DNA from 2 places in the Pseudomonas sp. GW821-FHT09D08 genome. Region 2 is predicted to be linked to the other one. Evidence: predicted binding sites of a transcription regulator. Region 2 holds the regulator's gene; the other holds the start of a gene.
The links. The regulator sigma-54, encoded in region 2, starts transcription at its own class of promoters, with help from an activator protein. The targets are predictions, from matches to a motif close to ANTGGCATNNANNTTGCTNT.
Positions count from the first base shown of each region.

Region 1: a site for sigma-54 is predicted at 1,893-1,912, ahead of glnA (glutamate--ammonia ligase). Genes of this name have one in related genera too.

Region 1 covers NZ_JBWKOX010000006.1:278,567-293,749, forward strand. Annotated here, with positions in the region: gene typA (translational GTPase TypA) at 1-84, opposite strand, end outside; gene thiI (tRNA uracil 4-sulfurtransferase ThiI) at 224-1,678, opposite strand; gene glnA (glutamate--ammonia ligase) at 2,013-3,419, shown strand; gene AC07OP_RS14225 (chorismate mutase) at 3,505-4,041, shown strand; gene glnL (nitrogen regulation protein NR(II)) at 4,344-5,429, shown strand; gene ntrC (nitrogen regulation protein NR(I)) at 5,426-6,862, shown strand; gene AC07OP_RS14240 (hypothetical protein) at 7,392-7,832, opposite strand; gene AC07OP_RS14245 (tRNA (cytidine(34)-2'-O)-methyltransferase) at 7,831-8,286, shown strand; gene secB (protein-export chaperone SecB) at 8,413-8,892, opposite strand; gene grxC (glutaredoxin 3) at 8,935-9,189, opposite strand; gene AC07OP_RS14260 (rhodanese-like domain-containing protein) at 9,191-9,604, opposite strand; gene gpmI (2,3-bisphosphoglycerate-independent phosphoglycerate mutase) at 9,756-11,282, shown strand; gene AC07OP_RS14270 (murein hydrolase activator EnvC family protein) at 11,468-12,763, shown strand; gene AC07OP_RS14275 (S41 family peptidase) at 12,794-14,110, shown strand; gene AC07OP_RS14280 (divergent polysaccharide deacetylase family protein) at 14,112-14,891, shown strand; gene AC07OP_RS14285 (substrate-binding periplasmic protein) at 14,882-15,183, opposite strand, start outside.
Region 2 covers NZ_JBWKOX010000002.1:437,729-452,911, reverse strand. Annotated here, with positions in the region: gene AC07OP_RS05080 (YhdP family protein) at 1-2,018, shown strand, start outside; gene AC07OP_RS05075 (carbon-nitrogen hydrolase family protein) at 2,067-2,915, shown strand; gene tldD (metalloprotease TldD) at 2,932-4,374, shown strand; gene yjgA (ribosome biogenesis factor YjgA) at 4,420-4,941, opposite strand; gene pmbA (metalloprotease PmbA) at 5,050-6,396, shown strand; gene AC07OP_RS05055 (FagA protein) at 6,544-6,939, shown strand; gene AC07OP_RS05050 (class II fumarate hydratase) at 6,932-8,308, shown strand; gene AC07OP_RS05045 (DUF2753 family protein) at 8,336-8,764, shown strand; gene AC07OP_RS05040 (superoxide dismutase) at 8,766-9,377, shown strand; gene AC07OP_RS05035 (ZIP family metal transporter) at 9,411-10,304, shown strand; gene AC07OP_RS05030 (HPr family phosphocarrier protein) at 10,325-10,597, opposite strand; gene rapZ (RNase adapter RapZ) at 10,614-11,471, opposite strand; gene ptsN (PTS IIA-like nitrogen regulatory protein PtsN) at 11,474-11,938, opposite strand; gene hpf (ribosome hibernation-promoting factor, HPF/YfiA family) at 11,949-12,254, opposite strand; gene AC07OP_RS05010 (RNA polymerase factor sigma-54) at 12,330-13,823, opposite strand; gene lptB (LPS export ABC transporter ATP-binding protein) at 14,021-14,746, opposite strand; gene lptA (lipopolysaccharide transport periplasmic protein LptA) at 14,746-15,183, opposite strand, start outside.

The DNA of each region.
Region 1 (15,183 bases), on a different contig from region 2:
TTGACGCAGGAGTTTGTCTACCAGGGTGGTTTTACCATGGTCAACGTGGGCAATGATGGCGATGTTACGTAGATTTTCGATCACTTGTGTATCTCGATCAGAGGATTCGGTGTGCTGACAGGTCGTGGCAGCGATTAACAGTAGAGTCAGGCCTTGCCGTTACAGCTTGACGGCAGAGTCGGGGGGCCGGTGACGCAGGCCACAGGCAAACAGCCCCGGGCTCTTAGCTCGGTCGATAAACGCGCACATTGGCATGCCCCTCACTGAGCAAATGGTGGGCATGCAGGCGACTCATCACGCCTTTGTCGCAATACAGCAGGTACTGACGGCTGTTATCCAGTTCCTTGAAACGCGCGTTCAATGCATAGAACGGCAGCGTTTGTACGTCGATGCCGGCGATTTCCAGCGGCTCATCTTCAGCGGCATCCGGGTGACGGATGTCGATGACGATCTGGCCGGCCAGGGCTTCGCTGACTTCTTCGATCTGCACATCCTGGCCCAGTTCGTCGATAACACGATCGATCGGGACCAGCTTGGCGTTCTCGAGCGCACGCTCCAGAACCGCCATATCAAACTGTTGTTCTTCGTACTCCACGCGGTTGCGCTTGGCGTGGGTCTTGGGGTTCACCGAAATGACCCCGCAGTATTCAGGCATATGCTTGGCAAAGTCGGCGGTGCCGATTGTTTCTGCCAAGTCGATGATGTCCTGCTTATGGCTGGCGATCAGCGGGCGCAGTACCAGCTTCTCGGTCACGCAGTCGATCAGCGACAGGTTCGGCAGCGTCTGGCTGGAAACCTGGGAAATCGCTTCACCGGTCACCAGCGCGTCGATCTGCAACTGATCGGCGATTCGGGACGCAGCGCGCAACATCATACGCTTCAATACTACGCCCATATGACTGTTATCGACTTTACCGAGAATTTCGCCCAGCACTTCCTCGAACGGTACGCTCACAAATAGCACGCGCTGGGAGCTGCCGTACTTCTTCCAGATAAAGTGCGCAACTTCCATCACGCCCAATTCGTGTGCACGCCCGCCCAGGTTAAAGAAGCAGAAGTGGCTCATCAGGCCGCGGCGCATGATCTGGTAGGCCGCCACCGTGGAATCGAAACCGCCGGACATGAGGACCAGGGTCTGTTCCAGGGCGCCCAGCGGGTAGCCGCCGATGCTGTCGTGCTGGCTGTGAATCACAAACAACCGTTGGTCGCGAATTTCCATGCGCACTTCAATTTGCGGCGCCTTGAGGGAAATTCCGGCGGCGCCGCACTCGCGACGCAGCTTGCTGCCGACGTATTTCTCGACGTCCATGGAACTGAACGGGTGCTTGCCGGCACGCTTGCAGCGCACCGAGAAAATCTTGCCTTCAAGGCTGTCGCCGAAGTGCCGTTTGCATTTTTCGGTGATGTCGTCGAAGTCCCCCAGGGGGTACTCATCCACCTGCAGGAAATGCGCGATACCCGGCATGCAGCTCAGGCGCTCGGTCATGTCCTTCAAGGCTTTGGCGTCGGTCAGGCGGGTTTCCAGCTCGAGGTTGTCCCACACACCGTTCACCACCACAGCCGGGTCCAGATCGCGGAGCACGGCACGGATGTTCTTGGCCAACTGACGGATGAAACGCATCCGTACCGGTCGGCTCTTGATGGTGATCTCGGGGAAGACTTTAACGATTAATTTCATGGAAACAGCGCGCGCAGGGCCTGCCGAAAAAGGGGGGCGCGGATTATAGCGGAAATCGCTCAAGGTTTAACCAGTTAATATGCACAACACTCGACTCGCACTAAAGAGGTGCGTTTGCACTCGCGAACGCCACATTGCGGTGCGCTAATTTCGGGCATTTGTCGCAATGCACCTTTATAGGGGCGTTTTTGGAGCAAAAAACCCATGTTGGCGCACTGGCATGCAATTTGCTCTCTTGTGAGGCAGGTTGCCATGGCGGACTATCCGCGCCGGCATCACCCACATTCTAAGGGCTAACTCCACTACCCCAGCCCGAAGCCACCCGGAGGACACTATGTCGAAGTCGGTTCAACTCATCAAAGATCATGACGTTAAATGGATTGATCTGCGCTTCACGGACACCAAAGGCACTCAGCACCACGTGACCATGCCGGCTCGCGACGCGCTGGATGATGCTTTCTTCGAAGAAGGCAAAATGTTCGACGGCTCCTCCATCGCCGGCTGGAAAGGCATCGAAGCCTCCGACATGATCCTGATGCCGGACGACAGCACTGCCGTCCTCGACCCGTTCACCGAAGACCCAACCCTGATCATCGTCTGCGACGTGATCGAGCCTTCGACCATGCAAGGCTACGACCGCGACCCACGTGCGATCGCCAAGCGTGCCGAGGAATACCTGAAGTCCACCGGTATCGGCGACACCGTATTCGTCGGCCCGGAACCGGAATTCTTCATCTTTGATTCGGTCAAGTTCAAGTCCGACATCTCCGGCTCCATGTTCAAGATCTTCTCCGAACAAGGTTCGTGGATGTCCGACCAGGACGTGGAAGGCGGCAACAAAGGCCACCGTCCAGGCATCAAAGGTGGCTACTTCCCGGTTCCGCCGTTCGACCACGACCACGAAATCCGTACCTCCATGTGCAACGCCATGGAAGAAATGGGCCTGGTCATCGAAGTTCACCACCACGAAGTGGCGACTGCCGGCCAGAACGAAATCGGCGTTAAGTTCAACACCCTCGTGGCCAAGGCTGACGAAGTCCAGACCCTGAAGTACTGCGTACACAACGTGGCTGATGCCTACGGCCGTACCGCTACCTTCATGCCTAAGCCGCTGTACGGCGATAACGGTTCGGGTATGCACGTTCACCTGTCCATCGCCAAAGAAGGCAAGAACACCTTCGCCGGCGAAGGTTATGCCGGCCTGTCCGACACCGCCCTGTACTTCATCGGCGGCATCATCAAGCACGGTAAGGCCCTGAACGGCTTCACCAACCCGTCGACCAACTCCTACAAGCGTCTGGTCCCAGGTTTCGAAGCACCGGTCATGCTGGCCTACTCGGCTCGCAACCGTTCCGCCTCGATCCGCATTCCTTACGTATCCAGCCCGCGCGCTCGCCGTATCGAAGCTCGCTTCCCGGATCCGGCAGCCAACCCATACCTGGCCTTCGCTGCCCTGGTCATGGCCGGCCTGGACGGTATCCAGAACAAGATCCACCCTGGCGACGCCGCCGACAAAAACTTGTACGACCTGCCGCCTGAAGAGGCCAAAGAGATCCCACAAGTGTGCGGCAGCCTGAAAGAAGCCCTGGAAGAGCTGGACAAGGGCCGTGCGTTCCTGACCAAAGGCGGCGTATTCAGCGACGACTTCATCGATGCCTACATCGAGCTGAAAAGCGAAGAAGAAATCAAAGTGCGCACCTTCGTACACCCACTGGAATACGAGCTGTACTACAGCTGCTGATCCGGTAGCGCTGCTTGACGCAGCGTGATGAAAAAGGCCTCCTTCGGGAGGTCTTTTTTTTGCCCGCACCCTAGGAGGTCACCTCTTGAAGCGTCTACTTGCATTCACTTTATTGTTCGCCAGCGCCAGTGCATTCGCTGCACCGCCGACACTGGCGCCATTGCTCAACAGCATCGCCGAACGCCTGGCCATTGCCGACCAGGTGGCCCTGAGCAAATGGGACAGTAAAAAACCGGTAGAAGACAAAAAGCGCGAGCAGGACGTGCTCGCCAGCGTCATCGCCCAGGCACCGAGCTACAAACTGGAGCCCGCCGCTGCCGAGCAATTTTTCTCGGCGCAGATCGAGGCAAACAAGCTGGTGCAATACACCCACCTGTCCGACTGGCAGTTCCAGGGCAAGGCACCCGACGCCCCGCGCCCGGACCTGGTGAAGCAGATTCGCCCGCAACTGGATCAATTGCAAAAACGCCTGCTGCAACAACTCGCGGACTTCACGCCACAACGTAGCGACCCGCAGTGCCCTCAATGGCTGGCTGAAGCGGTGCATGAGCCGCTGAACGACCCGTTGCGGCAGCTGGCGATGATTCGCGCCACGGCCGAGCTATGTATCCACAAAGACTGAATCTGTCACCCGACCCAAACATGTGGGAGCTCCTCCCACATTGGATTTGTGTGAATTCGCCACTTCCTGAACAACCTTCACAAAACCGCACTATATTGGTGCGACACCCCGCACCCTTCCCACTGGCTCACACCATTTTGGTTCGAAACTTCCCGAGCAGGCTGGCAGAACGCCACAGTTTCGCGCCTTAACCCCTTATTTCAGGGGATTCACGCTTCTTTTCGGAGCCTTGGTTTGGTTTTTGCATTTTCCTTGTATCAGCGTGTGCCTCAAGCCCGCGCCTTGCTCCAAAAGAGGTCCCGATGACCATCAGCGATGCACTGCACCGTTTGCTACTCGACAACCTGACCACCGCGACCATCCTGCTCAATGACGACCTGCGCCTTGAGTACATGAACCCGGCGGCAGAGATGCTCCTGGCCATCAGCGGTCAGCGCAGCCATGGGCAGTTCATCAGCGAATTGTTCACCGAGTCGGCCGAAGCCTTGAGTTCGTTGCGCCAGGCGGTGGAGCAGGCACACCCGTTCACCAAGCGTGAAGCGATGCTCACGGCACTGACCGGCCAAACGCTGACCGTCGACTACGCCGTGACCCCGATCCTGAGCAACGGCGCGACCCTGCTGCTGCTCGAAGTGCACCCCCGCGACCGCCTGTTGCGCATCACCAAGGAAGAAGCCCAGCTGTCCAAGCAGGAGACCAGCAAGATGCTGGTGCGCGGCCTGGCCCATGAGATCAAGAACCCGCTGGGCGGCATTCGCGGCGCGGCGCAGCTGCTGGCCCGTGAACTGCCGGACGAGCACCTCAAGGACTACACCAACGTCATCATCGAAGAGGCCGACCGCCTGCGTAACCTGGTGGACCGCATGCTCGGCTCCAACAAGCTGCCGTCGCTGGCGATGACCAACGTGCACGAAGTACTGGAGCGCGTCTGTCAGTTGGTAGAAGCCGAAAGCCAGGGCTGCATCACCCTGGTGCGCGACTACGACCCAAGCATTCCCGACGTGTTGATCGACCGCGAGCAGATGATCCAGGCGGTGCTCAACATCGTGCGCAACGCCATGCAGGCCATCAGCAGCCAGAACGAGCTGCGCCTTGGCCGCATCAGCCTGCGCACCCGTGCCCTGCGCCAGTTCACCATCGGCCACGTGCGCCATCGCCTGGTAACCAAGGTCGAGATCATCGACAACGGCCCGGGCATTCCTGCGGAACTCCAGGAAACCATTTTCTTTCCCATGGTCAGCGGCCGCCCGGACGGTACCGGGCTGGGCCTGGCCATTACCCAGAACATCATCAGCCAGCACCAGGGTCTGATCGAATGTGAGAGCCATCCCGGCCACACCACATTCTCGATCTTTCTGCCTCTGGAACAAGGAGCCCCATCGACATGAGCCGTAGTGAAACTGTGTGGATCGTCGATGACGACCGTTCTATCCGCTGGGTCCTCGAGAAAGCCTTGCAACAGGAAGGCATGACCACCCAGAGCTTCGACAGCGCCGACGGGGTGATGAGCCGCCTGGCGCGCCAGCAGCCCGACGTGATCATCTCCGACATCCGCATGCCCGGCGCCAGTGGCCTGGACCTGCTGGCGCGGATTCGCGAGCAGCACCCGCGCCTGCCGGTGATCATCATGACTGCCCACTCGGACCTGGACAGCGCTGTCGCGTCCTATCAGGGCGGCGCCTTCGAGTACCTGCCCAAGCCGTTTGACGTGGACGAGGCCGTGGCGCTGGTCAAGCGCGCCAACCAGCACGCCCAGGAACAGCAGAACCAGGAAGCTCCGCCGACCCTGACCCGCACCCCGGAAATCATCGGTGAAGCGCCGGCGATGCAGGAAGTGTTTCGCGCCATCGGGCGCTTGAGCCATTCCAACATCACCGTGCTGATCAACGGCGAGTCGGGTACCGGTAAAGAGTTGGTGGCCCACGCCCTGCACCGCCACAGCCCGCGGGCGGCCTCGCCGTTTATCGCGCTGAACATGGCGGCGATCCCCAAGGACCTGATGGAGTCCGAGCTGTTCGGCCATGAGAAAGGCGCATTCACCGGCGCAGCCAACCTGCGTCGCGGCCGCTTCGAACAGGCGGACGGCGGCACGCTGTTCCTCGATGAAATCGGCGACATGCCGGCCGACACCCAGACCCGTCTGCTGCGCGTACTGGCGGACGGCGAGTTCTACCGCGTGGGCGGGCACACACCGGTCAAGGTCGATGTGCGCATCATCGCCGCGACTCACCAGAACCTGGAAACCCTGGTGCACGCCGGCAAGTTCCGTGAAGACTTGTTCCACCGTCTCAACGTGATCCGCATCCACATCCCACGCATGTCGGACCGCCGCGAAGATATCCCGACCCTCGCCCGCCACTTCCTCAGCCGCGCCGCCCAGGAGCTGGCTGTCGAGCCGAAGCTGCTGAAAAGCGAGACCGAGGAATACCTGAAGAACCTGCCGTGGCCCGGCAACGTGCGCCAGCTGGAGAACACCTGCCGCTGGATCACCGTGATGGCGTCCGGCCGCGAAGTGCATATCGGCGACCTGCCGCCGGAACTGCTGAGCCTGCCACAGGATTCGGCCCCGGTGACCAACTGGGAACAGGCGCTGCGCCAATGGGCCGACCAGGCCCTGGCACGCGGCCAGTCGAACCTGCTGGACAGCGCCGTACCGGCCTTCGAGCGGATCATGATCGAAACCGCCCTCAAGCACACCGCGGGCCGCCGTCGCGATGCCGCCGTGTTGCTGGGTTGGGGTCGCAATACCCTGACGCGCAAGATCAAGGAGTTGGGCATGAAGGTCGATGGTGGGGATGACGATGAGGGCGACGACGCCTGATCTCCAATCTACCGAGGTCTAATGTGGGAGGGGGCTTGCTCCCGATGGCGGTGGATCAGTCAGATAGATATCGACTGACACTCCGCCATCGGGAGCAAGCCCCCTCTCACATTTGGCCCCCCACACGGACTCAGAACCGTGCACCGCTTCAATGCACCCTGTTCTAGCATCGCGCACACGTTCCAAGCCCGAAACATGCGTTTTGTTAAGAAAATGCTGAACCCCGAAAACACCAAAGCCCCGTATTCCGGGGCTTTGCGCTTTCTGGAGAAATTTTTTGGCACAACTCAGCCACTCTGGCACGCGCCCTGCAATAACCCCAGTACAACCCAGTTTCGGGGACCTTGGTACAGGCAGGCCGAGAATCCCCTCTTTACACCCGGGGTGCTTGATGCGAACCGCGTCGCGCTCCACACCGCTTTCGGGAACCTCGGTACAGGCAGGCCGGGGATTCCCTCTTTAACACCGAAGCCTCTGGCTTCACCCCGTTTTGGGAGCCCTGGTACAGGCAGGCCGGGAACTCCCTCTTTTATTGCTCTTGGAGATGGATCTCCAGCCGCCAGCGGTCATCGACCTCCTCGCCCTTCCACTCCCCGCGCAGCGGCCGAGCCGCCACCAGGTTCAGCAGCAAGCCCGCATCGGTCTTGCGCACGCGCCAGTTCACATCCTTGTCGTTGACCTTGAGCTGCCCACTGGCGGCCTTGCCTTGCGCGTCGAACAACAGCGCCACGGTGCCGTCGATATGCTCACCGTGCAGCTTGGGTTCGCGGTTGAACCACACCACCACACCGTCCGCCGCCGTCTCTATCTGCTGCAACTCGACCGGGTCAGGGGTGGTCAGGCGGCCGATCATCAGGCCCACCATCAGGCCGACAATCGCCAATGAGCCCATCACCTTCGGCATTAGCTTCGGTCTTGGGTCTTCTTCAGGGGTAGAATGCAGCGCATCTTTGCCTTCGGAGCCGTGCATGTTTCACGTCATCCTTTTTCAACCAGAAATTCCGCCGAATACCGGCAACGTTATCAGGCTGTGCGCCAACAGTGGCTGCCACCTGCATTTGATCGAGCCCCTGGGCTTCGACATGGACGACAAGCGCCTGCGCCGTGCCGGCCTGGACTACCACGAGTATGCCACCCTGCAGCGCCATGCCGACCTGGCCAGCTGCCTGGAAAGCCTGGGCCACCCACGGCTGTTCGCGTTCACCACCAAGGGTTCGCGACCGTTCCATGATGCCAGCTTCGCCGAAGGCGACGCTTTCCTGTTCGGCCCGGAAAGCCGCGGCCTGCCGGCCGACGTACTCGAAGCCCTGCCGGACGGGCATCGCCTGCGCCTGCCGATGCGCGAAGGCTGCCGCAGCCTGAACCTGTCGAACACTGTCGCCGTTGCCGTCTACGAAGGCTGGCGCCAACTCGGCTTCAAATAGCACACATAACAAATGTGGGAGGGGGCTTGCCCCCGATGGCGGAGTGTCAGTCGACATCTACGTGACTGATCCACCGCCATCGGGAGCAAGCCCCCTCCCACATTGGGTTCTGCGTCGGGTTCGAGATTACTGAACCGTCGGCGCGCCTTCCTGTTGCATGCGCTGCAGCTCTTGAGCGTACAGGGCATCGAAGTTCACCGGAGCCAGCATCAACGCCGGGAACGAACCACGGGTGACCAGGCTGTCCAGGGTCTCGCGGGCATACGGGAACAGGATGTTCGGGCAGAACGCACCCAGGGTGTGGCTCATGGACGCTTCGTCCAGGCCCTGGATCAGGAAGATACCGGCCTGTTGCACTTCAGCGATGAAGGCCACTTCTTCGCCATTCTTGACGGTGACCGACAAGGTCAGCACGACTTCGTGGAAATCGCCTTCCAGTGCCTTTTGACGGGTGTTCAGGTCCAGGGCAACGCTTGGGGTCCATTCCTGGCGGAAGATAGCCGGGCTTTTCGGCGCTTCGAACGACAAGTCACGCACATAGATACGCTGCAGCGAAAATTGTGGGCCTTGGGCTTCTGCTGCTTCGGTGTTCTGTTGGTCAGTCATCGCAGATCCTTCTTGATCTTGGGGTCTTTTAGGGGTTAGGAGTCAGACGAGCAGCAGCGCATCGAGTTTACCGGCGCGCTCCAGGGCAAACAGGTCGTCGCAACCACCGATGTGTTTGGCGCCGATCCAGATCTGCGGCACTGACGTGCGCCCCGCCTTCTGGGCCATTTCGGCACGCACCTGGGGTTTGCCATCGACCTTGATCTCTTCGAAGGCAACGCCCTTTTTCTCCAGCAGGGCCTTGGCCCGCATGCAGTAAGGGCACCAATCGCTGGAATATACGACGACCTGGCTCATATCACTTCACCAGCGGCAGGTTATCGGCGCGCCAGCTGCTGATGCCACCGGACAGCTTGGCGGCGGTGAAACCGCTCTTGAGAATTTCGCGGGCGTGGGTACCGGCGTGCTGGCCCTGGGCGTCGACCAGGATGATGGTCTTGGCCTTGTGCTTTTCCAGCTCGGCCAGGCGCGCGATCAGCTTGTCCTGAGGAATGTTCAGGGCACCGACGATGTGGCCGGCGGCGAAATCCTTGACTGGGCGGATATCCACCACAATGGCCTCATCCTTGTTGACCAGCGCGGTCAGCTCCGACGTGCTCAGGCTGCGGCCACCACGGCTCAATTCGTGAGCGATCAGCAGCGCCAGCAGGATGACGAAGGCACCCACGAGCAGATAGTGGGCAGTGGCAAATGCAATCAGGTGATCAACCATCAAGGAGGTTCCAGGGCGTTAAAATGGCGGTAAGTATACACAGCCGTCAGGGGGGGCCAACCCCCGTAAGGCGGTGACGTGGTCGGAACTTCGCTTTAAACTGCCACTCCCTTTTCAATTGCCTTCCTTTATTACCGCCGCGAGAGGATCTATGACTACTACGCCTAAACCTTTGGTCCTGATAATTCTCGATGGCTTCGGACACAGTGAAAGCCACCACGACAACGCGGTGTACGCGGCCAAGAAGCCCGTACTCGACCGCCTGACCGCGACGGTGCCCAACGGCCTGATCTCCGGCTCGGGCATGGACGTGGGCCTGCCGGACGGCCAGATGGGCAACTCGGAAGTCGGCCACATGAACCTCGGCGCCGGACGAGTGGTCTATCAGGACTTCACCCGCGTGACCAAATCGATCCGCGATGGCGAGTTCTTCGAGAACCCGACCCTCTGCGCAGCGGTAGATAAAGCCGTGGCCGCCGGCAAGGCCGTGCACTTCATGGGCCTGCTGTCCGACGGCGGCGTTCACAGTCACCAGGACCATCTGGTGGCAATGGCCGAGCTGGCCTTCAAGCGCGGCGCCGACAAGATCTACCTGCACGCCTTCCTCGATGGTCGCGACACCCCGCCAAAAAGCGCGCAATCCTCCATCGAGCTGCTGGACGCCACCTTCGCCGCCCTGGGCAAGGGCCGCATCGCCAGCCTGGTGGGCCGCTACTTCGCAATGGATCGCGACAACCGTTGGGACCGCGTGTCCCAGGCCTACAACCTGATCGTCGACGGCCAGGCCGAATTCCACGCCGCCACCGCCCAGGAAGGCCTGGAAGCTGCCTACGCCCGTGGCGAGAGCGATGAATTCGTCAAGGCCACCACCATCGGCGAGCCGGTCAAGGTCGAAGACGGCGACGCCGTGGTGTTCATGAACTTCCGCGCAGACCGTGCCCGCGAGCTGAGCCGTGTGTTTGTCGAAGACGGTTTCAAGGAATTCGAGCGGGCGCGCCAGCCAAAAGTCCAATACGTCGGCCTGACCCAATACGCCGCCAGCATCCCGGCCCCCGCTGCCTTTGCTGCCGGCAGCCTGGACAACGTGCTGGGCGACTACCTGGCGAAGAACGGCAAGACCCAGCTGCGTATCGCTGAAACCGAAAAATACGCCCACGTCACCTTCTTCTTCTCCGGCGGGCGTGAAGAACCGTTTCCGGGCGAAGAACGCATCCTGATCCCTTCGCCGAAAGTCGCCACCTACGACCTGCAGCCGGAAATGAGCGCGCCGGAAGTCACCGACAAGATCGTCGACGCCATTGACCACCAGCGTTACGACGTGATCGTGGTCAACTACGCCAACGGTGACATGGTCGGCCACAGCGGCAACCTGGAAGCTGCGACCAAGGCTGTGGAATGCCTGGACCTGTGCGTCGGCCGCATTGTCGAGGCCCTGGAAAAAGTCGGCGGCGAAGCGCTGATCACGGCCGACCACGGCAACTGCGAGCAGATGTCCGACGAAACCACCGGCCAGGCCCATACCGCCCACACCACCGAGCCGGTGCCGTTCATCTACGTCGGCAAGCGCGATTTCAAAGTACGTGAAGGCGGCGTGCTGGCGGATGTGGCGCCGACCATGCTGATGCTGATGGGGTTGGAGAAGCCCAAAGAGATGACCGGGACCTCAATTCTGGTCTGATCTCAACAAACATGTGGGAGGGGCTTGTCCCTTCCCACATGGGATCTGCGGTGTTTGGCAGATGTCTTTTTGCCATACCACCGCCACTCGGCACCTATCTTGCCTTCCAGGCCGAATTGGGCGTTTTTTTTGCAGCGCTTGGCGGGCATACTAGGCCGTCCCTTTCCCTGGTGTCGCCCGCCTCTATGCTTCGCGCCTTGATTACCCTCGCTCTTGTCTGCCTGCTCCAACCGGCGTTTGCCGACGAGCGCGCACAAACTCAACAACAGTTGGACGCTACGCGTCAGGACATTACCGAGCTGAAAAAACTGCTCGGCAAGCTCCAGGAAGAAAAATCCGGGGTGCAGAAAGACCTGCGCGGCACGGAAACCGAAATGGGCAAGCTGGAGAAGCAGGTCCAGGAGCTGCAAAAAGAACTAAAGAAGAGCGAGTCGGAACTGGAGCGACTCGACGCTGAGAAAAAAAAACTCCAGAGCGCACGCGTTGAACAGCAACGCTTGATCGCGATCCAGGCCCGCGCCGCCTACCAGAGCGGCCGCCAGGAATACCTCAAGCTGCTGCTCAACCAGCAGAACCCGGAGAAATTCGCGCGCACCCTGACCTACTACGACTACCTGAGCAAGGCCCGCCTGGAGCAATTGAAAAGCTTCAACGAGACCCTGCGCCAGTTGGCCAACGTCGAACAGGAAATCGCCAACCAGCAGTCGCAGCTGGAGGACCAGAAAGCCAGCCTCAACGCCCAGCGCGACGAGCTGGACAAGGTCCGCAAGGAGCGCCAGCTGGCCCTGGCCAAGCTCAATGACGACGTGAAGGCGCGCGACGCCAAGCTGCAGGCCCGCGAGCAGGACCAGGCCGACCTGGCCAAAGTGCTCAAGACCATCGAAGAAACCCTGGCACGCCAGGCACGCGAGGCCGAAGAAGCGCGACAGAAAGCGCTGATCGCCCAGCAGGAAGCGGAAAAAAAGCGCCAGCGTGAGGCCGAACTGGCAGCCACCAGCGATGCCCCCGCACCGCGTAAACCGGCACATGCCGCCCCTGGCCCGCTGGTTTCCAGTGCCGGCGAGTCGTTCGGCGGGCCTTTTGCTTCAGCCCGCGGCAAACTTCCATGGCCGGTTGATGGTCGACTACTGGCACGCTTTGGGGAAACCCGAGGCGACGATACCCGCGCCAAGTGGGATGGGGTGATGATCAGCGCCTCTGCCGGCAGCCAGGTCCACGCCGTACATGGCGGGCGCGTGGTGTTTGCCGATTGGCTGCGGGGCGCCGGCTTGCTGGTGATTCTCGACCACGGTAATGGCTATTTAAGCCTTTATGGCCACAATCAGACGTTACTCAAGTCGGCAGGTGATGTTGTAAAAGCCGGTGAATCCATCTCCACTGTCGGTAACAGTGGTGGCCAGGACACCCCGGCGCTGTACTTCGCTATTCGTCAGCAGGGTCGCCCGAGCGATCCCGCACAATGGTGCCGGTCCCAAGGATAGGGTCGCATCTACATTAGGAGTTCGTTCGACATGCTGCATTTGTCCCGCCTCACTTCGCTGGCCCTGACGATCGCCCTGGTCATCGGCGCGCCTCTGGCTTTTGCCGACCAGGCCGCCCCGGCTGCACCCGCCGCCACGGCCGCGACCACCAAGGCGCCATTGCCGCTGGACGAGCTGCGCACCTTTGCCGAGGTCATGGACCGGATCAAGGCCGCCTATGTCGAACCTGTAGACGACAAGACCCTGCTGGAGAATGCCATCAAGGGCATGCTCAGCAACCTTGATCCGCACTCCGCCTACCTGGGTCCGGAAGATTTTGCCGAGCTGCAGGAAAGCACCAGCGGTGAATTCGGCGGCCTGGGCATTGAAGTCGGCGCCGAAGACGGCAATATCAAGGTGGTCTCGCCCATCGATGACACCCCGGCGTCCAAGGCCGGCATCCAGGCCGGTGACTTTATCGTCAAGATCAACGGCCAGCCGACCCGCGGCCAGACCATGACCGAAGCCGTCGACAAGATGCGCGGCAAGATCGGCCAGAAAATCACCCTCACCCTGGTGCGCGATGGCGGCAACCCGTTTGACGTGACGCTCACCCGCGCGACCATCGTGGTCAAGAGCGTGAAGAGCCAGTTGCTGGAGTCGGGCTACGGCTACATCCGCATCACCCAGTTCCAGGTCAAGACCGGCGAAGAAGTGGCCAAGGCCCTGGCCAAGCTGCGCAAGGACAACGGCAAGAAACTCAGCGGCATCGTGCTCGACCTGCGCAACAACCCGGGCGGCGTGCTGCAGTCGGCGGTAGAAGTGGTCGACCATTTCATCACCAAGGGCCTGATCGTCTACACCAAGGGCCGTATCGCCAACTCCGAGCTGCGCTTCTCGGCCACCGGCAACGACCTCAGCGAGAACGTGCCATTGGCCGTGCTGATCAACGGCGGCAGCGCCTCGGCCTCGGAAATCGTCGCCGGCGCCCTGCAAGACCAGAAGCGCGGCGTGCTGATGGGCACCACCAGCTTCGGCAAAGGCTCGGTACAAACCGTGCTGCCGCTGAACAACGATCGCGCCCTGAAGATCACCACCGCGCTGTACTACACGCCGAACGGCCGCTCGATCCAGGCCCAGGGCATCGTGCCGGACATCGAAGTGCGCAAGGCCAAGATCACCAACGAAATCGACAGCGAGTACTACAAGGAAGCCGACCTGCAAGGTCACCTGGGCAATGGCAACGGCGGTGCCGACCAGCCAACCGGCAGCAGCAAGAAAGCCAAGCCGATGCCGCAGGACGATGACTACCAGTTGGCCCAGGCGCTGAGCCTGCTCAAGGGCCTGAGCATTACGCGCAGCCGTTGATATGCGTGTTGCCCTGATCATCGCTGTGCTGTGCAGCCTGGCAGGGGTCGCCCAAGCGACCCCTGTCGGCGAATCCCACAAAGCCTACCTGACCCTCATCATCGATGACCTGGGGCAAAACCTGCCCCGGGATCGTCGCGTGCTGGCCCTGCCTGGGCCGGTGACCACGGCGATCATGCCCGACACGCCCCACGCCGCCGAATTCGCCCGCGAAGCGCACAAGGCCGGCAAGATCGTGATCCTGCACATGCCCATGGACCCCGCCACCGGCCCGTTCGCCTGGCACCCTGAACTCTCCATGGAAGAACTTGGCCAACGCCTGGACGCCGCCTTCAAGGCCGTGCCCTACACCGCCGGCATCAATAACCATATGGGCAGTCGCATGACCGCCCAGCCGGCCGCCATGGCTTGGCTGATGGCTGAACTGCAGCGGCGCAACAAGTTCTTCGTCGACAGCCGCACCAGCGCACAGACCGTGGCCGCCGCCGAGGCGCAGAAGATCGGCCTGGCCCATGTCTCGCGGGATGTATTCCTCGATGATGAGCGCACCGAAGCGGCAATTACCGCGCAGCTGCAAACCGCGATCAAGCTGGCGCATAAACAGGGTTCGGCGGTGATGATCGGCCACCCCTATCCGCAGACGCTGGCGGTGCTCGAGCGCGAATTGCCCAAGCTCCAGGCCCAGGGCATCGAGTGGATTGATATCAAGCTGATGATCAGTGTGCGCAGCAATCAAGCCATGGCGGGGCACGGCAAGAACGGCGTCTACCGCTACAAATAGTCCGCCATGATCTGTTCCACCCGCCCTTCAGAGCGCAACTGATCCAACGCTGCCTGCAGCCTGGCCACCGTCTCATCCGGCACATCCTTGTTCAGCGCCAGGTACAACTGGGCACTGTTGAACCGCAGTACAGTCTTGAGCCCGGTCACACCGACCTGGCGCGCCAGGTAACGCCCGGCCGGATCGCCGGTAGCCCACAGGTCGATCTGGCCATCCACGAGCTTTTGCGCGTTGTCCTGGTCACGCAACACCACCACCGGGTTAAGGCCCTGCTTCTCCAGGGTCTCGGCGA
Region 2 (15,183 bases):
TACGCATCCTGGCCAGCAAGGGGCAATTGCTCGACACCAAGGTCAAGGACGTCTACGTCAATATTCCCCACGCGCCGTCCGGCAAGGAAAGCCATCTGCTGCTTACCGGTGGTTTTACCGGTGGCTTGGGTGATGGGCTGAAGATTCTCCAGGAAGCGCCAATTGGTACGGCCTCCACCTTCGCCGGCTGGAAAGGTGAAGGAGACCTGCAAGGCTCGCTGGATCTGGACGTTCCGCTGGTCAAGGGCATCGAGCCCAGGATCGTGGTGGATTTCCAGACTGACAAGGCACGCCTGCAATTGGCGGAACCGCCCCTGGACCTGACGCAGCTCAAGGGCAATTTCCGTTTCGACAGCACCAAGGGCTTGAGCGGCGAAAAGATTACCGCCCAGGCATTTGACCGGCCGATCACCGCGCAGATCTTTGCCGATGGCAAGCCGGGCAATATCAGCACCCGTGTCGCCGCCAAGGGGCAGGTGACGGTCAAGCGTCTGACGGATTGGTTGAAAGTCAGTCAGCCGTTGCCGGTGTCCGGCGACATTTCGTATCAGTTGCAGCTCAATCTGGACGGTGCCGACAGCCAACTGATGGTCAGCTCCAACCTCAAGGGCGTTGCGGTGGACTTGCCGGCGCCGTTCGGCATGCCGGCCAGCCAGGGACGTGACAGCGTATTCCGCATGACCTTGCAGGGGGCTGAGCGCCGCTACTGGTTTGATTACGGTGAGTTGGCCAACTTCACCTTTGCCGCGCCGCCGGACAAACTCAATGACGGCCGTGGCGAGTTGTTCCTCGGCGATGGCGATGCCGTGCTGCCAGGCGCCAAGGGTTTGCGCATCCGTGGCGTACTCTCGGAGCTGGATATCGACCCGTGGAAAAAACTGGTGAACCAGTATGCTGGCAATGACCCAGGTGGCAGTGCCAAGCAGCTGCTGAGCGGTGCCGAATTCAAGATTGGCAAGCTCACCGGCCTGGGTACCCAGTTCGATCAGGTTAACCTGCTGTTGGATCGAAAGCCCGCTGCCTGGGGCTTACAGTTCGACAGCCAGCAGGCCAAGGGGGCGGTGAACCTGCCGGATGCCAAGGGCGCGCCGATTGCGGTCAACCTGCAATACGTGAAGCTGCCGGCGGTGGACCCGACGGTACAGGCTGATGAAAATGCACCGGACCCGTTGGCCAGTATTGATCCCAAGGATATTCCGGCGCTGGATATCGCCATTGACCAGCTGTTCCAGGGGCCGGACCTGATTGGCGCCTGGTCACTCAAGATCCGGCCAACGGCCAAAGGCCTGGCTTTCAATACGCTGGACCTGGGCCTCAAGGGCATGCAACTCAAGGGCGCCGGCGGATGGGAAGGTGTCCCGGGTGACAGCAGCAGTTGGTACAAGGGGCGCCTGGATGGCAAGAACATCGCCGACGTACTCAAAGGCTGGGGCTATGCGCCCACGGTCACCAGTGAGGATTTCCACCTGGATGTAGATGGGCGGTGGCCGGGTTCGCCGGCCTGGGTCGGGCCTAAACGGTTCTCCGGCAGCCTGGATGCGACGTTCCGTAAAGGCCAGTTTGTCGAGGTGGAAGGTGGTGCCCAGGCGCTGCGGGTATTCGGCCTGCTCAACTTCAACTCCATCGGGCGCCGCCTGCGCCTGGACTTCTCCGACCTGCTGGGCAAAGGCTTGAGTTATGACCGGGTCAAGGGCCAATTGGTCGCCAGCAATGGCGTGTTCGTGACGCGCGAGCCGATCACCATGACCGGCCCGTCGAGCAACCTGGAGCTCAACGGCACCCTGGACCTGGTGGCTGACCGTGTCGATGCGAAATTGCTGGTGACGTTGCCGGTGACCAACAACCTGCCGATTGCCGCGCTGATCGTGGGCGCGCCGGCGATTGGTGGCGCACTGTTCCTGATCGACAAGCTGATCGGCGACCGTGTTTCGCGTTTCGCCAGCGTGCAATACAAGGTGGAAGGCCCATGGAAGGATCCAAAAATCACCTTCGACAAGCCCTTTGAAAAACCAAACTGAGAGCCTGTGGAGTAGCATGGCCCCATGCCTTTTACGGAGTATCGGCCCATGTCCTTTGCAGTAATCCAAATGGTCAGTCAGAGCGATGTGCTGGCCAACCTGGTCCAGGCCCGACGCTTGTTGGAACAAGCGGCGGCCGGCGGTGCCAAGCTGGCGGTGCTGCCGGAAAACTTTGCCGCCATGGGCCGCCGCGACGTGGCGGATATCGGCCGCGCCGAGGCGCTGGGTGAAGGTCCGATCCTGCCATGGTTGAAACAGACCGCCCGCGACCTCACCTTATGGATAGTGGCTGGCACACTGCCGTTGCCGCCCAAGGATCAACCGCACGCCAAATCCAATGCCTGCTCGCTGCTGATCGATGATCGCGGCGAAGTCGTCGCCCGTTACGACAAGCTGCATTTGTTTGATGTGGACGTGGCGGACGCCCGGGGTCGCTATCGGGAGTCCGATGACTATGCTTTCGGGAGTAACGTGGTGGTGGCGGATACGCCGGTCGGCCGTTTGGGCCTGACGGTGTGTTACGACTTGCGCTTCCCCGAGCTGTACAGCGAGCTGCGCGCGGCGGGTGCTGAATTGATTACCGCGCCCTCGGCCTTTACCGCCGTGACCGGTGCCGCCCACTGGGATGTGCTGATTCGTGCACGGGCCATCGAAACCCAGTGTTACCTGCTGGCCGCCGCCCAGGGCGGTGTGCATCCAGGGCCACGGGAAACCTATGGTCACGCGGCGATCGTCGACCCATGGGGCCGGGTGCTGGCACAACAGGATCAAGGCGAAGCGGTGTTGCTGGCCGAACGCGATAGCAGTGAACAGGCGTCGATACGGGCGCGCATGCCGGTGGTCAACCATCGGCGCTTTTTCTCGCAGGGCGCCCAGCGGCCTGCTTCAGAACGATGAATTTAAGGCCAAACCTATGAGCGAGTTGTTGTCCTCAGTCAGTGAACACCTCCTGGCACCCGGTGGCGTGACCATCGAAAGTTTGCAAACCGTGCTCGGCGATCTGGCCGGGCCAGGCATCGATGCCGCCGACCTGTATTTCCAGGGGCAGATCTCCGAGTCCTGGGCCCTGGAAGATGGCATCGTCAAGGAAGGCAGTTTCAATCTTGACCAAGGTGTAGGCGTTCGTGCGCAATCCGGGGAAAAGACCGGTTTTGCCTACAGTAACGCGATCACCCTGGAGGCGTTGGGCCTGGCCGCACGTGCCGCGCGTTCGATCTCCCGTGCTGGCCAACATGGCACGGTACAGGCGTTCAGTACCCAGGACGTGGCGCAGTTGTATGCGCCGGACAACCCCCTGGAAGTGATCAGCCGCGCGGAAAAGGTCGAGTTGCTCAAGCGTATCGATGCGGCCACCCGCGCCCTGGACCCGCGTATCCAGCAGGTCTCCGTGAGCATGGCCGGTGTGTGGGAACGCATCCTGGTGGCGTCCACCGACGGGGGGCTGGCGGCGGACGTACGGCCGCTGGTGCGTTTCAATGTCAGCGTGATCGTCGAGCAGAACGGCCGCCGCGAGCGTGGCGGCCACGGCGGCGGCGGGCGTACCGACTACCGTTACTTCCTCACCGACGACCGTGCCATGGGCTATGCCCGTGAGGCTTTGCGCCAGGCGTTGGTGAACCTGGAAGCCATTCCTGCGCCGGCCGGCACGTTGCCGGTGGTGTTGGGCCCGGGCTGGTCCGGCGTATTGCTGCACGAGGCCGTGGGCCATGGCCTGGAAGGCGATTTCAACCGCAAAGGCAGTTCCGCCTACAGCGGGCGCATGGGCGAGATGGTTGCGTCCAAGCTCTGCACCATTGTCGATGATGGCACCCTGGCCGGTCGCCGCGGCTCGTTGAGCGTCGATGATGAAGGCACGCCGACCGAATGCACCACCTTGATTGAAAACGGTGTGCTCAAGGGCTACATGCAGGACAAGCTCAATGCTCGCCTGATGGGCGTTGCGCGCACCGGTAACGGCCGTCGCGAATCTTATGCGCACCTGCCGATGCCCCGCATGACCAACACCTACATGCTCGGTGGCGAAAGCGACCCGGCGGAGATCATCGCCTCGGTGAAGCGCGGCATCTACTGCGCCAACCTCGGCGGCGGCCAGGTGGATATCACCAGCGGCAAGTTCGTGTTCTCCACCAGCGAGGCGTACTTGATCGAAGACGGCAGGATTACCGCGCCGGTCAAAGGGGCAACGTTGATTGGCAATGGCCCGGAAGCCATGAGCAAGGTGTCGATGGTCGGCAACGACCTGGCCCTGGACAGTGGTGTGGGCATGTGCGGGAAGGATGGGCAGTCGGTGCCGGTAGGTGTCGGCCAGCCAACGCTGAAAATTGACGCGATCACCGTGGGTGGCACGGGGTCGTAAGGGGTGGAGCTTCGGGTGGCGAAGATCGCCACCCGGGGAAGGGCCTCAACGCAGGCCGCGTTGAGTCTCGTCCAGCTCACGGATGTATTTGAAGATTTTACGGCTGGTGGCCGGCGCCTTGTTATGCGCCTGCTCGTGCTGGGCCTGACGGATCAGGGAGCGCAGTTGCTGGCGGTCCGCGTCCGGGTAGTCCAGCACGAATTTCTCCAGCACCGCGTCATCGCCCGAGATCAGGCGGTCACGCCAACGTTCCAGGTTGTGGAAACGTTCGTTGTACTGGCGAGTGGAGGCATCGGTTTGATCAAGCAAGGCGAGAATGGCGTCAGTGTCCTGATCGCGCATCAGCTTGCCGATAAACATGATGTGCCGTTTACGCGCGATATTCGCGGTGTGCTTGGGTGCATCCGCAAGCGCCCGGCGCATCTCGTCGGTCAGTGGCAGTTTTGCAATCAAGTCTTTCTTGAGCGTTGTAAGGCGCTCGCCCAGGTCAACCAGAGCATGCAGCTCACGTTTGACCTGGGTTTTGCTTTTCTCCCCATCGAGGGAGTCGTCGTAAGAATCAACCATGGTGGCAGTCCGCAAAGAAACGCCGCCATGATAACCAGTCGGGGGCCGCTTGTCCGGCCCGGTCGCTCGATGGCCTTAGCCGAAAGCAGAATTTGAGTGGAGAAAACCATGAGTGCAGCCCAAAGCGTCGGTCCGCAAGCGTTACCGGCCCTGCAGGAACAAGTCGAGCAGATCCTTGCCGAGGCCAAGCGCCAGGGGGCCAGTGCCTGTGAAGTGGCGGTGTCGCTGGAGCAGGGGTTGTCGACGTCGGTACGTCAACGGGAAGTGGAAACCGTCGAATTCAACCGTGACCAGGGCTTTGGCATCACCTTGTATGTGGGGCAGCGCAAAGGTTCGGCCAGTACGTCGGCCAGCGGCCCGGAGGCCATACGCGAAACGGTTGCCGCCGCGTTGGCGATTGCCCAGCACACCTCTGAGGATGAAAGCTCGGGCTTGGCCGATAAGGCGCTGATGGCCAAGGACTTGAAGGATTTCGATCTGTTCCATGCCTGGGACATCACGCCCGAGCGGGCCATCGAGCTGGCGCTGACCTGCGAAGCGGCAGCGTTCGATGCCGATACCCGCATCAAGAACGCCGATGGCACCACGTTGAACACGCATCAGGGCTGTCGCGTCTACGGCAACAGCCACGGGTTTATCGGCGGGTATGCGTCCACGCGCCATAGTCTGAGCTGCGTGATGATCGCCGAGGCCAATGGCCAGATGCAGCGTGATTACTGGTACGACGTAAGTCGTCAGGGTGAATTGCTCGCAGACCCTGCCAGCATTGGTCAGCGTGCCGCACAACGTGCCGCGAGCCGCCTGGGCGCGCGCCCGGTGCCGACCTGTGAAGTGCCTGTACTGTTTTCGGCGGAGCTGGCAGGCGGTTTGTTCGGCAGTTTCCTGAGTGCCATTTCCGGCGGCAACCTGTATCGCAAGTCGTCGTTCCTTGAAGGGGCGATCGGCCAGACGTTGTTTCCCGAGTGGCTGACCATCGATGAGCGTCCGCACTTGATGCGGGCCATGGGCAGTTCGGCGTTCGATGGGGACGGTTTGGCCACGTATGCCAAGCCGTTCGTCGAAAACGGTGAGCTGGTGTCTTACGTACTCGGCACTTACTCAGGCCGCAAACTCGGCCTGCCAAGCACCGCCAACGCCGGTGGCGTGCATAACCTGTTCGTGACCCATGGCGACGAAGACCAGGCGGCGCTGTTGCGTCGCATGGGACGTGGCCTGCTGGTAACCGAATTGATGGGCCATGGCCTGAACATGGTCACTGGGGATTATTCCCGTGGTGCGGCGGGCTTCTGGGTGGAAAACGGTGAGATTCAGTTCGCCGTCCAGGAAGTGACCATCGCCGGCAATATGCGCGATATGTTCAAGCAGATCGTTGCTGTGGGAAATGACCTGGAACTGCGCAGCAATATTCGCACAGGCTCGGTGCTGATCGAGCGGATGACCGTCGCAGGCAGTTAATCTCGCTACAGCTTCACAAAAAGGCGCGCCATCTTACGGATGACGCGCCTTTTTTGTGGGCGTGTTTCAGGGGGATTGAGGTGTTGCTCTTGTTTTGATTCTCAATATCATTTAATAATAAATATCATTACCGGATGAGTGTGGATCATGAGTTCTGTCCTGCATGAGGATCCTTACCTGGAAAGCTGGCGCTGGATGAGTCGCCAGATTCGCTGTGGTCTGGATCCCAATGAGCCTCGCCTGATCGAACATTACCTCAATGAGGGCCGATACCTGGCGTGTTGTACCGCGACCCATCCGTGGACCATCGCTGAAACCTCATTCCGCCTGCTGATCGACACCGCCAGCGATATTGCACTGCCGTGGCATTGGCGATCCCTGTGTCTGGATCAAGCCTGGCGCCCACTGCGCGACCTGGAAAAACTCGCCCACTGTGCCTGCCGCCTCAAGCGCTGGCAGACCTTTGCCTGGCAATTGGCGACCTGCGAATTGCTTCCCTCCATTTCCGTTTCTGACCTGGTGCAAGGATCTTCCGATGAGTAACACCCGTATCGAACGCGACAGCATGGGCGAACTGCAAGTCCCCGCCGAGGCCTTGTACGGTGCGCAGACCCAGCGCGCGGTGAACAACTTTCCGATAAGCCACCAACGTATGCCGGCGCAATTCATTCGCGCACTGATCCTGGCCAAGGCGGCGGCTGCCAAGGTCAACGTCGACCTCAAGCAGATCAGCGAAGGGCAGGGCAAAGCCATCGTCGATGCCGCCCAAGGCTTGCTCGAAGGCGATTACATGCGGCATTTCCCGGTGGATATCTTCCAGACCGGTTCCGGCACCAGTTCGAACATGAATGCCAACGAAGTGATTGCGACACTCGCCAGCCGCTTGCTCGGCGAAGCGGTCAATCCTAACGATCATGTGAATTGCGGCCAAAGCAGCAACGACATCATCCCGACCACCATCCACGTCAGTGCCGCGCTGGTGCTGCACGAGCAGACGCTGCCGGCCCTGCTGCACCTGGTGCAGGTGATCGAGCAGAAAGCCGAAGAGGTTCACCCATTCATCAAGACCGGCCGCACGCACCTGATGGACGCCATGCCCGTGCGCATGAGCCAGGTGCTCAATGGCTGGGCGCAGCAACTCAAGGCCAATATCGGTCACCTGCAGGATTTATTGCCGGCCCTGCAGGCTCTGGCCCAGGGCGGTACGGCGGTGGGCACCGGGATCAACGCACATCCGGAGTTTTCGGCGCGTTTCAGCCAGCAACTGAGCAGCCTGGCCGGCGTGAAATTCACGCCGGGCAAGAACCTGTTCGCGCTGATCGGCTCCCAGGACACTGCCGTCGCCGTCTCCGGCCAGTTGAAAGCCACCGCCGTGTCGCTGATGAAAATCGCCAATGACCTGCGCTGGATGAACTCCGGCCCGCTGGCCGGCCTGGGGGAAATCGAACTGGAGGGCCTGCAGCCGGGCTCCTCGATCATGCCAGGCAAGGTCAACCCGGTGATCCCGGAAGCCACGGCCATGGTGGCTGCGCAAGTCATCGGCAATGACACGGTGATCACCGTCGCTGGCCAATCCGGCAATTTCGAGCTGAATGTGATGCTGCCGATCATTGCCCAGAACCTGCTCAGCAGCCTCGAATTGCTGGCCAATGCCAGCCGCCTGCTGGCAGACAAGGCGATCGCCAGCTTCAAGGTCAACGAAGCCAAGCTCAAGGAAGCGCTGTCGCGCAACCCGATCCTGGTCACCGCACTCAACCCGATCATTGGTTACCAAAAGGCCGCTGAGATTGCCAAGAAGGCCTATCAGCAGGGCCGTCCGGTGATTGATGTGGCCCTTGAGCACACCGACCTGCCCCGTAGCCAACTGGAAGTCCTGTTGGATCCGGAGAAGCTCACGGCCGGCGGCGTGTAATCACCGACCCTGCTTTGGAGGCTCACCATGGAGCACTGGAAACGCACGATCGAACGCGCCAATCGCTGCTTTATGCAGGGCGAATTGGTTGACGCTCGCGAGGCCTATCTGCAAGCCCTGGCCCTGGCTCAAGTGTTGTTCGAGCGCTGGGCGAATGCCGACGAAGCAGTAGCGGCTTGCGTCATTTCCCATCACAACCTGGCGGATTTGCACCTGCGCCTGAATCAGCCCGAGGAAAGCGCCGAATACCTCTGCGCCATTCACCAGCGCTTGCTCCAGGCCATGCAGGACGTGCGCCTTAGCCCGCAGCTGCGGGAAGCGGCGCTGCGCCAGAGCAGCAAGACTTACGTCGAACTGTTGAATTTCATCAGCGATCACGGTGAGTACCCGCGCACCCATCGCTTGCTGGGCGGTACTGCGGTGCAGCCGACCACGTCTCAATACGGAGCACATTGATATGACCTACACCTTGCCAGCCTTGCCCTATGCCTACGATGCCCTGGAACCGCATATCGATGCGCAAACCATGGAGATTCACTACACCAAGCACCACCAGACCTACATCAATAACCTCAATGCTGCGGTCGAGGGCACCGAGTTTGCGGGCTGGCCGGTGGAAAAACTGGTGTCCAGCGTGCAGCAGTTGCCGGAAAAACTGCGTGCGGCCGTCATCAACCAAGGCGGCGGCCATGCCAACCACTCGCTGTTCTGGGCGGTGATGTCGCCTAAAGGTGGCGGCAAGCCCGACGGCGCATTGGGAAAAGCCGTAGAAGAGCAACTCGGCGGTTTCGACAGTTTCAAGGAAGCCTTCACCAAGGCCGCCTTGACCCGTTTCGGCAGCGGCTGGGCGTGGTTGAGTGTCACTCCGCAAAAGACGCTGATAGTGGAAAGCAGCGGCAACCAGGACAGCCCGTTGATGAATGGCAACACGCCGATCCTCGGCCTGGACGTCTGGGAGCATGCTTACTACCTGCGCTACCAGAACCGTCGACCTGAATACATCAACGCCTTCTACAGTGTTATCAACTGGCCGGAAGTCGCCGCACGCTATCAGGCCGCGTTGACCTGACATTCACTTCCATAACAAGATCTAAGGCCGACTATGGGCTCTGAAACACTGGCGATCAGCAGCGTGCGAATGTTTCGTTATGCGTTTGGTTCGCTGCTGCTGTTGGCAGGTACTGCATTGCTGGTGGCCCACGGGCTGGCCTGGCTGGATCTGGCACCGCGCATCATGCGCGCCCTGCAGGGCGGGGCGATTTGCGCGCTTGGCACGGCGCTGGGGGCGGTTCCGGTCTTGGTGATTCGGCGGATGCCGGTGGCGTTGAGCGATACCTTGTTGGGCTTCGGTGCCGGTGTGATGCTGGCGGCGACCGCGTTTTCGCTGGTCGTGCCGGGAATTGCTGCGGCCGAAGCCCTTGGTCTTTCGCCCTGGGGGGCAGGTGGGCTGATCAGCTTCGGCATCATGCTGGGGGCATTCGGTCTGTATCTGGTGGACCGCAAGGTCTCCGGCGCCAGCCCGGAGATGTTGGTGGGCACACCGGATAAACCGGTGATTCCACCGCGTATCTGGCTGTTCGTGTTTGCCATCATCGCCCACAATATCCCCGAAGGCATGGCCGTTGGCGTCTCAGCCGGCGGCGGCATGCCGGATGCCGACAGCTTGGCCATGGGCATTGCTTTGCAGGATGTGCCCGAAGGCCTGGTCATTGCGCTGGTATTGGCTGGGGCAGGGATGTCGCGGATCAGGGCGTTCCTGATCGGCGCCGCGTCAGGCTTGGTAGAGCCGGTGTTCGCCGTGCTTTGCGCCTGGCTGGTGACCCTGGCCGAGGTGCTGTTACCGTTGGGCCTGGCACTGGCCGCTGGCGCGATGCTGTTGGTGGTCACCCACGAAGTGATCCCGGAGTCGCGCCGCAACGGTCACGAAAAACTCGCGAGCCTGGGGTTGTGCATGGGGTTCTGCTTGATGATGGTGATGGATACCGCCTTGGGGTGAGGCCTCAGCGGGGGGAGGGGTTACTCACCCTCATCAAAGAAGTTGTTGATCAGCGCCACCAGGGCGTCCATTGCTTCCTGCTCTTGCTCGCCCTCGGTGCTCAAATGAATCTTGGTGCCCTTGCCGGCCGCCAACATCATCATCGCCATGATGCTTTTGCCATCGACCATGCTCTCAGGTGTACGCCCGGCGCGGATCTGGCAAGGGAACTGCCCGGCAATACCGACGAATTTGGCCGAGGCGCGGGCATGCAGGCCCAGCTTGTTGATGATTTCAATTTCCAGAGCGGGCATCGCGGGGGTGTTCCTTTCAGCTAAGGTCGCGGTGGCGAACCTGGACGTTCTTGAGGGTTTGTTGCAGCACCTGGCCCAGGCGCTCGGTCAGGTAGACAGAGCGGTGGTGACCGCCGGTGCAGCCGATGGCAATGGTGACATAGGCTCGGTTGCTCGCGGCAAAGCGCGGCAACCATTTGAGCAGGTAGCTGGAAATGTCCTGGAACATCTCATCCACATCCGGTTGCGCGGCCAGGTAATCGGCCACAGGCTGATCCAGCCCCGACTGGTCGCGCAGTTCCGGCTTCCAATAAGGATTGGGCAGGCAGCGCACGTCGAACACCAGGTCGGCATCCACCGGCATGCCACGCTTGAAACCAAAGGACTCGACCAGAAATGCCGTGCCAGGCTCCGGCTGGTTCAGCAGGCGGAGCTTGATGGCATCGCGCAACTGGTACAGGTTGAGGCTGGTGGTGTTGATCTTGAGGTCGGCGAGGTCAATGATCGGCCCCAGCAGCTTGGTTTCGTCCTCGATGGCTTCGGCCAGGGAACGGTGCGGGCTGCTGAGGGGGTGACGTCGGCGGGTCTCTGAGAAGCGCTTGAGCAGGGTTTCTTCGTCGGCGTCCAGATACAGCACATCGCAATGAATGTGCTTGGCGCGCACCTCTTCGAGCAATTCCGGAAAGCGCGTGAGGTGGCTCGGCAGGTTGCGGGCGTCAATCGAAACCGCGACCAGGGGTTGTGCCAATTCGGTATGGATCAGTGCCCGCTCCGCCAATTCCGGGAGCAGACCGGCGGGCAGGTTGTCGATGCAATAGAAGCCGTTGTCCTCAAGGACGTTGAGGGCGGTACTTTTACCCGAGCCGGAGCGGCCGCTGACGATGATCAAACGCATGATTACTGCCCGTTTTGTTCATCCAGGACAACTTGATACAGCGCCTCGTTGCTACTGGCACTGCGCAGTTTGTCGCGTACTTCCTTGCGGTCGAGCATGCTTGCGATCTGCCTAAGCAGTTCCAGGTGTGCGTCGGTGGCGGCCTGTGGGACCAGCAGAACAAACAGCAGGTCTACCGGGGCGCCGTCGATCGCGTCGAAATCGATAGGTGCGTCCAGGTGCAGCAGGGCGCTGACAGGTGTCTCGCAGCCTTTGAGGCGGCAGTGGGGAATGGCGATGCCGTTGCCAAAACCGGTGGAGCCGAGTTTTTCACGGGCAATCAGAGCCTCAAAGACATCTTGCATCTCCAGCTCAGGCACTTGGCTGCTGATCAGGTTGGCAATTTGTTCGATGGCTTTCTTCTTGCTGCCGCCCGGCACGTTCACGAGGGAACGGCCGGGGGTCAGGATGGTTTCAAGTCGGATCATGGGGGGAGAGTTAACGACCTGTGCCCTGAAGCAGGCTCAGATTCTTTTCCTTATGCTTTTTGAGTTGGCGGTCAAGCTTGTCTGTGAGCAAGTCGATTGATGCATACATGTCTTCATGTTCGGCATTGGCGACCACTTCTCCACCGGGTATCTGAAGAGTCGCTTCGATTTTCTGCTGAAGCTTGTCGACCTTCATGATGACCTGCACGTTGGTGATCTTGTCGAAATGACCCTCAAGCTTCCTCAGCTTCTGCTCGACGTAGTCGCGTAGTGGAGGGGTGACTTCTACATGGTGTCCACTGATGTTGACTTGCATACAGCTTCTCCTTCGTTGCCAGTGCATAAAGCGGCGGGTAGGAATACCCGCCACTGGAACGCTGTGGCCCGCCCGTCACATCAAACGCTTACGTTCGCTGGAAGGCGCGATCCCTAGGGACTCGCGGTACTTGGCGACGGTTCGACGGGCGACCTGAATGCCTTGTGCCTCCAGTAAACCAGCGATCTTGCTGTCACTCAACGGCTTTTTCTGATTTTCCGCAGCAACCAGTTTTTTGATGATTGCGCGGATCGCCGTGGACGAGCATTCGCCGCCTTCGGATGTGCTGACATGGCTGGAGAAAAAGTATTTCAGCTCATATATGCCCCGTGGGGTATGCATGAATTTTTGTGTGGTCACCCGGGAAATCGTCGATTCGTGCATGCCCACCGCTTCTGCGATGTCGTGCAGGACCAGCGGTTTCATCGCCTCGTCACCATATTCCAGGAAGCCGCGCTGATGCTCGACGATCTGGGTGGCCACTTTCATCAGGGTTTCGTTGCGGCTTTGCAGGCTTTTGATGAACCAACGCGCTTCCTGCAACTGGTTGCGCATGAAGGTGTTATCGGCACTGGTATCGGCACGGCGCACAAAACCGGCATATTGCGGGTTGACCCGCAGGCGCGGCACCGATTCCTGGTTCAGTTCCACCAACCAGCGCTCGTTGTCCTTGCGCACGATCACGTCGGGAACGACGTATTCGGCTTCACTGGACTCGATCTGCGAGCCTGGACGCGGGTTGAGGCTTTGCACCAGCTCGATGACCTGGCGCAGGTCGTCTTCCTTGAGCTTCATGCGCCGCATCAACTGGCTATAGTCGCGGCTGCCCAGCAGGTCGATGTAGTCGGTGACCAGGCGCTGAGCCTCTGCGAGCCATGGGGTCTTGGCGGGCAGCTGGCGCAGTTGCAGCAGCAGGCATTCGCTCAGGGTGCGGGCACCGATGCCGGCGGGCTCGAATTGTTGGATGCGGTGCAGGACCGCTTCGATTTCGTCCAGCTCGATGTCCAGTTCCGGGTCGAAGGCCTCGAGAATCTCTTCGAGCGTCTCGTCCAGGTAACCCTGGTTATTGATGCAGTCGATCAGGGTCACGGCGATCAGGCGATCGGTGTCCGACATCGGCGCGAGGTTCAGTTGCCACAGCAGATGGCTCTGCAGGCTCTCGCCGGCGGAAGTACGGGTGGTGAAGTCCCACTCGTCATCGTCATTGCTGGGCAGGCTGCTGGCGCTGGTCTGGTAGACGTCCTCCCAGGCGGTGTCCACCGGGAGTTCGTTGGGAATGCGTTCGTTCCAATCGCCTTCCTCAAGGTTATCCACCGTGGGGGCGGATTCCTGGTAGGAGGGTTCCTGTACGTCGGAATTGGGTTTTTGCTCGATGTTGTCGGCCAATGGGTCTGCATTATCGAAGTCGTCGCCTTCTTCCTGGCGTTCGAGCATCGGATTGGACTCCAGGGCCTCCTGGATTTCCTGTTGCAGGTCCAGGGTCGACAATTGGAGCAGGCGGATGGCCTGTTGCAGCTGCGGTGTCATCGTCAGCTGCTGGCCCATTCTCAGGACTAGCGATGGTTTCATGGCAGGGGCTTAACACCTTATTCGCCGGCGCAATGCGCCATCCACGACAGGGCGCGTGAGCGCCAAACATAAGCAAATTATATGCCTGATATCGGGGGCTTTGCCTAGAGCGCGGTAACAATAAAAATCCGGAGGTTTTCATTGACTCCCGCGCATCGGGCAAACGACCTGCCACCGCCTTGTTGTTGCAGGCGGCCTTACAGGCGGAACTCGTGACCCAGGTACACTTCCTTGACCAGTTCGTTGGCCAGGATGGTGGCAGAGTCGCCTTCGGCGATCAGCTGGCCATCGTTGACGATATACGCGGTTTCGCAGATATCGAGGGTCTCACGCACATTGTGGTCAGTGATCAGTACACCGATGCCCTTGGCCTTGAGGTGGTGGATGATCTGCTTGATGTCGCCGACCGAGATAGGGTCGACGCCGGCAAACGGTTCGTCCAGCAGGATGAACTTGGGGGCAGTGGCCAGGGCGCGGGCGATTTCCACGCGACGACGCTCACCACCGGACAGGCTCATGCCAAGGTTGTCGCGAATGTGGTTGATGTGGAATTCCTGCAGCAGGCTTTCCAGTTCTTTGCGGCGGCCGTCACGGTCGAGTTCCTTGCGGGTTTCAAGGATGGCCATGATGTTGTCGGATACTGACAGCTTGCGGAAGATCGACGCTTCCTGCGGAAGATAGCCAATACCGGCACGGGCGCGGCCGTGCATTGGCTGGTGGCTCACATCCAGGTCGTCGATCAGTACGCGACCTTGGTCCGCCTGGACCAGGCCGACGATCATGTAGAAGCAGGTGGTCTTGCCGGCGCCGTTAGGGCCAAGCAAGCCGACGATCTGGCCGCTGTCGATCGACAGGCTGACGTCGCGCACGACCTGACGGCTTTTATAGGCCTTGGCCAGATGCTGGGCTTTCAGGGTTGCCATTACTCGGCCTTCTTCTTCGGCTGGATAACCATGTCGATGCGTGGGCGTGGCGCGGTGACCTTGCTGCCATTGGCACGACCGGCGTTGGCGATCTGCTTCACGGTGTCATAGGTGATCTTCTCGCCTTCCGTGGAGTTGCCATCGGGGCTGAGTACCTTGGCTTGGTCGATCAGCACGATGCGATTCTGCTGGGCGTGATACTGGATGGTCTTGCCGTAGCCCTTCATCGGGCCGGTGTCGGTAGCCGACTGCTTCTGTTCGAAGTAAGCCAGGTTGCCCACCGAAGTCACTACGTCGATATCGCCCGCCTGGGTGCGCGTCAGTGTCACCGTGTTGCCGGTGATCTTCATCGAACCCTGGGTGATGATCACGCCGCCGGTATAGGTGGCGACGCCTTGCTTGTCATCCAGCTGCGCATCGTCAGCCGAGATGTGGAT